DNA from 2 places in the Mesorhizobium sp. Pch-S genome. Region 1 is predicted to be linked to the other one. Evidence: predicted binding sites of a transcription regulator. Region 1 holds the regulator's gene; the other holds the start of a gene.
The links. Region 1 encodes PhoB, which activates phosphate uptake and scavenging genes when phosphate is short. Its sites were predicted from a motif close to TGTCATNNANCTGTCAT; they were not measured.

Region 1 (4,370 bases):
TGCAGGGAACGGCGGATTCACACGCCCGCACCATGCTGTGGACGCCGATCACCCCGCATGGCGACATTCCCTTCGCCGATATCCTGGAGAAGGCCTTCGGCATTCCCGTCATCGTCGAAAACGACTGCAACATGATGGCGGTCGCGCTGCGTTGGCGTGGCACGGACCGCTACCGTGACGATTTCATCGCCGTTCTGCTTTCACACGGCATCGGCATGGGCATCGTGCTCAATGGCGAATTGTTCATCGGCACCCAGTCGTCGGGCGGCGAATTCGGACACATGATCCATCGGCCGAATGGTGCACGATGCCGCTGTGGCCGCCATGGCTGCGTCGAGGCCTATGCCGGCAATTACGCGATCTGGCGCAGTGCCCACGGGCTGGACGAAAACACCGAACCGGCCGCTGACATTCCCGACGACGAAATGCGGAGACTGGCTGAAAAAGCACGTGCCGGCGCCGGCCCCGAGCGCGAGGCCTATGAACGTGCCGGCACAGCCCTCGGCTACAGCCTCGGGTCGCTGTTCGCCGTCATCGACCCTGCCCCGGTGACGTTTGTCGGCATTGGCGCAACGGCCTTCGACCTGATCGAGCCGGCGCTGCGGCACGCCATTGCCCAAACCGCCGGCGGACAGCATTCGAATTCGATTGTCTTCGATACGGAACCGAAGGAACAGATGCTGATCCGCGAGGGCTGCGCCATGCGCGCGCTGACCTTCATCGATCAGGAGATTTTCGCGCTTGGCGGTCCGATGGCTCCCGCCCCTCAGCTTCTGGAAGCCTGATCCGGCAGCCAGGGCGGAGTGCCGATGAACGGCGCCCCCTGATCAATCCTCGCGGATGGCGTAGCCCGAGCCACGTATCGTGCGGATGACATCCGGCATGCGGCCGTTGTTGACCGCCTTGCGCAAGCGACCGACATGCACATCGACCGTACGCTCGTCGATATAGATCGTCTCGCCCCAGACATTGTCGAGCAGCTGGCTGCGCGAGAAGACCCGTCCGGGGTGCCGCATCATGAATTCCAGTAGCCGGAACTCCGTCGGCCCGAGCCGGATCTCGCTCTTCTTGCGGTACACGCGATGCGACTCGCGATCGAGCACGATGTCGCCGACCTTGAGCACGGAAGACAGCACTTCCGGCTTCGCCCGGCGCAGCAGCGCCTTCACGCGCGCCATGAACTCAGGCATCGAGAACGGCTTGACCAGATAGTCGTCGGCACCGGTGGAAAGGCCGCGCACACGGTCGCTTTCCTCGCCGCGCGCCGTCAGCATGATGACAGGCAGGCGCTCGGTCTCCGGTCGCATCCGGAGCCGCCGGCACAGTTCGATGCCGGATACCGCCGGCACCATCCAGTCGAGCACGAGGAGATCCGGTACGTTTTCCTGAAGCCGGATTTCGGCTTCGTCACCCCTGGCGACCACTTCGACCTGATAGCCCTCGGATTCGAGATTGTAGCGAAGGAGGACGCCCAACGGCTCCTCGTCTTCTACCACCATGACGCGCGGCGCGATCATCTTGCCGTCCGCCCTGTGATCAGGCCGCCGGAACGGCAGCAGCCGTCTCGTCGAGCTTTGGACGGTTGGGCGGCAACTGTTCGCCAGTCAGCACGTAGAAAGCGTTTTCAGCGATGTTGGTGACATGGTCGCCGATACGCTCGAGGTTCTTGGCGCAGAACAGCAGATGCGTGCAGGCCGTGATGTTGCGTGGATCTTCCATCATGTAGGTGAGGAGCTCGCGGAAGACGGACGTGTATTTGACATCGATCCGCTCGTCGTCAGCCCTCAGTTGGGCAAGCCCTTCTGCATCCTTGTCCGCGTATTTCTCCACCACGCCATCAACCTGGTTGAGGACCAGATGGGCCATGGCGTCGATCGAATGCGAAAGGTCGCGCGGCGTGGCGCCCTGCCCGACCGCGCCAACACGTTTGGCGATGTTCTTGGCCAGGTCACCGATGCGCTCCAGGTCTCCGGCCATGCGAATGGCGCCGACCACGGCGCGCAGGTCCTGCGCCATCGGCTGTCGCTTGGCGATCAGCGTGATCGCCTTGCTGTCCAGCTCGCGCTGGCGCGCGTCCATGATCGCGTCATCCGAGACGACCCGTTGGGCAAGTCCATTGTCTGACTTCAGCAGCGCCTTGGTGGAGCTTTCGACCATTGAGCTCGCCAGTTCACCCATGTCGCTGATGAGCCTGCTGATCTGTCCGAGCTCTTCGTCGAACGATGCGACGGTATGTTCGCCCATGTATATGTCCTCTTTTTCCTCGGCAGCAATCGCTCACTCAGCCGAAGCGGCCGGTGATGTAGTCCTGCGTGCGCTTGTCGTCGGGGTTGGTGAACATCTTGTCGGTAGCTCCCTCCTCGACCAGATAGCCGAGGTGGAACATCGCCGTACGCTGCGAGACGCGGGCCGCCTGCTGCATCGAATGGGTGACGATGACGATGGTGTAGTTCTGGCGCAGTTCGTCGATCAGCTCCTCGACCTTGGCGGTCGCGATCGGATCGAGCGCAGAGCACGGTTCGTCCATCAGGATGACTTCAGGCGACACCGCGATGGCGCGTGCGATGCACAGGCGCTGCTGCTGGCCGCCGGAGAGGCCGGTGCCTGGCTCGCCGAGGCGATCCTTCACTTCGTTCCAGATCGCCGCCTTCTGCAGGCTGGATTCCACGATGCGGTCCATCTCCGCCTTGTTCTTGGCAAGGCCATGGATGCGCGGTCCGTAGGCGACGTTCTCGTAGATCGACTTCGGGAAGGGATTGGGTTTCTGGAACACCATGCCGACACGGGCACGCAGTTCCACCACGTCGATTTTCGGATCGTATATGTCTTCGCTGTCGAGGGTGATCTTGCCGCCGACCTTGGCCGCATCGATCGTGTCGTTCATGCGGTTGAGGCAGCGCAGGAAGGTCGACTTGCCGCAGCCCGAGGGGCCGATCAGCGCCGTCACCTGGTTCTGGCGGATGTCGAGATTGACGTCGAAGAGTGCCTGTTTCTCACCGTAGTGCACGGTCACCTTGTCGCCGCGCATCTTGATGATTTCGTTCGTCTGGGCGCTCATCTGGCTGCTCACTGCCTGTTCGAGGGTCTTTTCCGTCATGATATTCATATCAGGCTCCCTTTCTACCAGCGCCGTTCGAAGCGGCGCCTGAGCACGATCGCTGTGATGTTCATGGCCATCAGGAAGACCAGGAGGATGATGATTGCGCCGGACATGCGTTCCACGAACGCGCGTTCAGCTTCGTTGGCCCACATGTAGATCTGCACCGGCAGCGCCGTCGCGGGATCGAATGGGGTTGTGGGATAGTTCGCGACAAATGCCACCATGCCGATCAGGAGCAGCGGCGCCGTTTCACCAAGTGCGCGCGCCAGGCCGATGATCGTCCCGGTCAGGATGCCGGGAGCTGCCAGCGGCAGGATGTGCTGGAACACCATCTGCATCTTCGAAGCGCCAAGACCGAGAGCGGCCGAGCGGATCGAAGGCGGTACGGCCGCGAGCGCTGCACGCGTTGCGATGATGATCGTGGGCAACGTCATCAACGTCAGCACAAGGCCACCGACGAAAGCAGCTGAGCGCGGCATGCCGAGGAAATTGACGAACACGGCCAGGCCAAGCAGACCGAACACGATCGAGGGCACCGCTGCAAGATTGTTGATGTTCACCTCGATCAGGTCGGTGAACCGGCCTTTCTTGGCGAACTCCTCGAGATAGATCGAGGCGGCCACGCCGATCGGCAATGCGAGCAGGAGCACGATCACCATCATGTAGAACGAACCGATGATGGCGACACCGAGGCCCGAAGTCTCGGGACGGCTCGAGGCACCGAAGGTGAACAGGCCGGTGTTGAAATGCTCGGCCATCGCGCCTTCGGCCTTGAGTTTGTTCATCCACTCGACCTGCTGGTCGGACACCTTGCGGCGCTCTTCCGGCACGGTTAGGTCGATCTGGCCCTTGAAGGCGGAATCGAGATTGGCGGCCGCCAGGATATCGACGGTCCGTGTCGTACCGATCACCTTGGGATCGGAAACGACCACGTCACGCAGCTGCACGCGAGAACCTTCGGAGAGAAAGCCCTTCAGCTTCGTCATCATCGGCTTGTTTTTCGCGTCGATGCCGAGTTTTTCGGCGAGTGCCTTCTGTGCCAGCACCGGATAATTGGCCGTCAGCAGGACGTCCGGGTCCGTTGCCCGCTTGTTGTCCGGGTCGATCACTTTCTCGTCGAAGGTGATCGGCAGCGACACCGTCGTCTGCCAGAAGGACGTATAGCCCTTGGTCAGGATCGACAGAAGCATGACGACGAGGAAGGCCAGGCCGATGCAGATCGCCAGCACGCCGTAGAGGCGGAAACGGCGTTCGGCGGCATAGCGGCGCT
Region 2 (4,370 bases), 2.3 Mb from region 1:
TGCTGCGGGACATCGAGATGAGAAGAGCCTTTCGCCTGGTTCTCCGTGTTGTGGCTCTGGTCGCCGGCATTGCCGTCCTGGGTACGGTTGTGCCAAGGCCGCTTTGGTCGACAGATGCGGATGAAGGCCCGCTCACGCGCCGCATCTACGTCATCAGCAATCCCATCCATACCGACATTGCCGTTCCGCTCGATGCGGCGGTCCTGGAACGCTTCCGCTTCCTTGCCGAAGACGGCATCCCGGCAAATGAGGAGGGCGTACGCTACCTCATCTTCGGTTGGGGAGGCCGGGCCTTCTATCTCGAAACGCCGACCTGGTCGCAACTGAAAGCAGCGCCGGTGTTCAAGGCGCTAACGGTTGACGCCGCTGCAATGCATGTCGATATCGCAGGTGCCATCCCCGAGCAGCATCCGGCCGTGGCTGGTTATGACATCAGCGAAGCGCGGTTCACGGCGCTGCTGGACTTCATAGACTCAAGCTTCTCGCGGCAGGCGGACCGGCCGAAATTCATTCCGGATGCCGGCTACTCCACCAGCGACGGATTCTACGAGGCCGAAGGTGCCTTCAACGCGCTTGTCGGCTGCAATACCTGGACGGCCAAGGCCCTGCGGGTGGCCGGGCTCAAGACGGGCTGGTGGAACCCGTTGCCGTGGTCGCTGAACCTTTCGATGCAACTCTACAATCGGCAGTGAATGGGGCCGTCAGGCTTTGCGAGCGGCGCCCGTATCCGGCATATGCCAGCCGTAAAGCCAGTCGAGATCCGAGGCGAGGCGGTGCTGCGGACGCAAAGCCAGCACAAGATTGCGCGCCAGTGCCACCGGACCCGTCGCATGCCAGGCGAGATGGTTGAGTGCGCCGCGTCGCGCCACCTTGGCTACGCGCGGCTTGCGCTGTTGTTCCCAGGTTGCCAGCGCATGGGCGATGCTGGCCGGGGATTCGGCAATGCACGCGGCAAGCGTGGCGGCATCCTCGATCGCCATGCCCGCGCCCTGTGCTGCAAAAGGTGTCATGGCGTGTGCCGCATCGCCAATCAGGGCAACGCCTTGCGGCAGTGTCCATGACTGTTTCTGGTCGACCGCATGCAGCGGCCAGGCCAGCCAGGTTCCCGCTTCCGCAATCAGTCTCTCCAGCGCAGGGGCCGCGCCTTTCAGCGCTCCGGTCAGGATTGCAGGATCGGCATGACCGGACCAGCCCTCGGCAATGCGCTCGCCTTTGGTGAAGGCCACCAGGTTGATCGCCGCTCCCGCGCTGACCGGATAGGCAATGAGATGAAAACCGGAATGCAGGAAAGCGGTGACACAGCCGGCTGCGCCGACGGAAGCAAAGGTCCTGCCGGCAGTACTGTCCGCGGCAATGGTAATACGCCAGGCGAGCTCGCCGGTGAAACGGCTTTTGCCGGCAAGTCCTGGCAGTTCCCTGACTTTTGACCAGACGCCATCCGCACCGATCAGCAATGAGCCGATTGGCCGAACCTCTGTTCCCTCTTGATCGAAGGTGCCGACAAGGTTTTCAGGGGAGGTGCCGATGTCCGTGAGCGTCGCGCCGGTGATCAGCCGAATGCCCGCCGTTTCGGCCACTCGCGCAACCAGCGCCGCCTGTACATCGGCGCGGTGGGCTGTGAGATAAGGCGCCTGCCAGCGCTGTTCGGCGAAGGCACCAAGCGGGACGCGCGCGCGTTCCTTCAGACTGGCCGCGTCCTTGAGCGCAACGGCTTCCGGCCTGACTGCCATCGGCAGCAACCGCTCCAGCACGTCGAGGCTTGCCAGGATCCGTGTCGCGTTCGGGGAGAGCTGGATACCCGCGCCGACGGTTTCGAGGCGCGGTGCCTGTTCATAAATTTCGACCGCGAAGCCGCGCTGCGCGAAGGCGAGCGCGGCTGTCAGTCCGGCAATGCCGCCACCCGCGATCACGACCGGGCGAGACCGCGTATCCATGGTCATGACCGGACGATCGGAAGATCAGGCGGCGCGATCGACGTAGAGGCAGCCTGCCGGGACCGTTTCGGTCGCTTTCAGCTTGGCCGAATAGCGATAAAGGGTCGAGCAGTAGGGGCAGACCTTCTCGTCGTCGCTGCCGAGATCGAGAAAGACGTGCGGGTGATCGAAGGGCGGGTTGGCACCAACGCACATGAATTCGCGTACGCCGATCTCGATTGCCGGATGGCCCGCATCGTTCTGGAAATGGGGAATGGAACCGCCGGCCATCATCGTCTCCTTCAGCGCGTACGACATGCGTTTGAAGCATATCTGTGTTCTTTGCAAGTTCGATGAAATGAAACTGTCGCAAAACCCTGTCACAGGATAAATTGAGCCGGTTAACCGGTGTGACTCGCTGGAGAGAAAGGCGGACATGAACGAGCTCAAGCCGGTCCAGGCCGACTTCATCAATGTCGAAACGGCAAGCGTCGAGGGCGGAAATCCTGACCGCTTCGTCAATCGCGAGTTCTCCTGGCTGCAATTCAACCGCCGTGTGCTGGAGGAATCGCTCAACGCGCACCATCCGCTGCTCGAGCGCGTCCGCTTCCTGTCGATCTCCGCTGCCAATCTGGATGAGTTCTTCATGGTGCGTGTCGCCGGCCTTGCGGGGCAGGTACGCGAAGGCATCGTGCTGAAAAGCCCGGATGGGCGCACGCCGGAGCAGCAGCTCGAGCAGTTGCTGCGCGAAGTGGAGCGCCTGCAGGAGGATCAGCAGAAGAGCCTGTCGGCGTTGATGGCGCTGCTCAACAAGGAGGGCATCGAAACGGTCGCCGGCGATGTGCTGACCAAGGATGAAAGGATCTGGCTGGAGGAACATTTCCAGGAACAGGTCTTCCCGGTGCTGACGCCGCTGTCGATCGACCCTGCACACCCGTTCCCATTCATTCCCAATCTCGGCTTTTCGATCGCCCTGCAGCTGCGTCATCGCAAGAACGGTGAGACGATGAGCGCGCTGCTGCGTTTGCCGCAGGCCCTGAAACGCTACATCCGCCTGCCGGATCGCAAGGGCCATGTGCGTTTCATTCCGCTCGAGGCGGTGGTCGGCCTCTATATCGGCAAGCTTTTCCCGGGCTATGAGGTCACAGGTTCCGGCACGTTCCGCATCATCCGCGACAGCGATATCGAGGTGGAAGAGGAGTCCGAGGATCTCGTGCGGCTGTTCGAGACGGCGTTGAAGCGCCGCCGCCGCGGCTCGGTGATCCGTATCGAGTTCGACAATCTGATGCCGGAAGAGCTGCGCGAGTTCGTTGCGGGCGAACTTGGCGTCTCGTCGAGCCGGATCAGCGTTTTGACAGGGCCACTGGCGCTCAGCCAGATTTCCGAGATCGTCTCCATCGCCCGCGACGACCTGAAGTTCGTGCCATACAATCCGCGCTTTCCGGAACGCATCCGCGAACATGGCGGCGACTGTTTCGCCGCCATCCGCGAGAAGGACATCGTCGTCCATCACCCGTATGAATCATTCGACGTCGTGGTGCAGTTCCTGCGCCAGGCAGCGGCGGATCCTGAAGTCGTCGCCATCAAGCAGACACTCTATCGCACCTCCAACGACAGCCCGATCGTGCGCGCGCTGGCTGATGCCGCGGAGGCTGGCAAGTCGGTGACTGCGCTGGTCGAATTGAAGGCGCGTTTCGACGAGGAGGCCAACATCCGCTGGGCGCGCGACCTCGAGCGCGCCGGCGTGCAGGTCGTGTTCGGTTTCCTCGAACTGAAGACCCATGCCAAGATGTCACTGGTGGTGCGGCGTGAAGACGGCAGGCTGCGCAACTACGTGCACCTTGGCACGGGCAACTACCATCCGATCACGGCGCGCATCTATACCGATCTGTCCTTCTTCACGACCGACGCACGCATTGCCCGCGATGTCGCGCAGATCTTCAACTTCATCACCGGTTACGCCGAGCCGACCGGCGAGATGCGTCTTGCGCTGTCTCCCTACACGCTGCGCAGCCGCATCCTGGATCATATCAAGGAAGAGATCGAACACGCACACAATGGCAAACCAGCGCGCATCTGGATGAAGATGAACTCGCTGGTCGACCCGACCATCATCGACGCGCTCTACGATGCCAGCCGTGCAGGAGTGGAAATCGATCTCGTCGTGCGCGGCATCTGTTGTCTGAGGCCACAGGTTCCGGGACTTTCCGAGAACATCCGCGTGAAGTCGATCATCGGCCGCTTCCTCGAGCACAGCCGCATCTACTGCTTCGGCAACGGACATGGACTGCCGTCCGATGACGCCGTCGTCTACATCTCGTCGGCAGACCTGATGCCGCGCAACCTCGATCGTCGCGTCGAATGCATGGTGCCGATCACCAATCCAACTGTGCATGAGCAGATCCTTGGCCAGATCATGCTGGGCAACATCATGGACAACCAGCAAAGTTTCGAAGT

Region 2: the regulator PhoB is predicted to act here: its motif matches at 2,268-2,284, upstream of C1M53_RS25375 (RNA degradosome polyphosphate kinase).

The regions. Positions count from the first base shown of each region.
Region 1 is NZ_CP029562.1:3,165,737-3,170,106, reverse strand. Features, by position in the region: gene C1M53_RS14780 (ROK family transcriptional regulator) at 1-785, shown strand, start outside; gene phoB (phosphate regulon transcriptional regulator PhoB) at 828-1,517, opposite strand; gene phoU (phosphate signaling complex protein PhoU) at 1,537-2,244, opposite strand; gene pstB (phosphate ABC transporter ATP-binding protein PstB) at 2,282-3,106, opposite strand; gene pstA (phosphate ABC transporter permease PstA) at 3,121-4,370, opposite strand, start outside.
Region 2 is NZ_CP029562.1:5,425,971-5,430,340, forward strand. Features, by position in the region: gene C1M53_RS25360 (TIGR02117 family protein) at 18-692, shown strand; gene C1M53_RS25365 (FAD-dependent monooxygenase) at 702-1,934, opposite strand; gene C1M53_RS25370 (zinc-finger domain-containing protein) at 1,959-2,204, opposite strand; gene C1M53_RS25375 (RNA degradosome polyphosphate kinase) at 2,350-4,370, shown strand, end outside.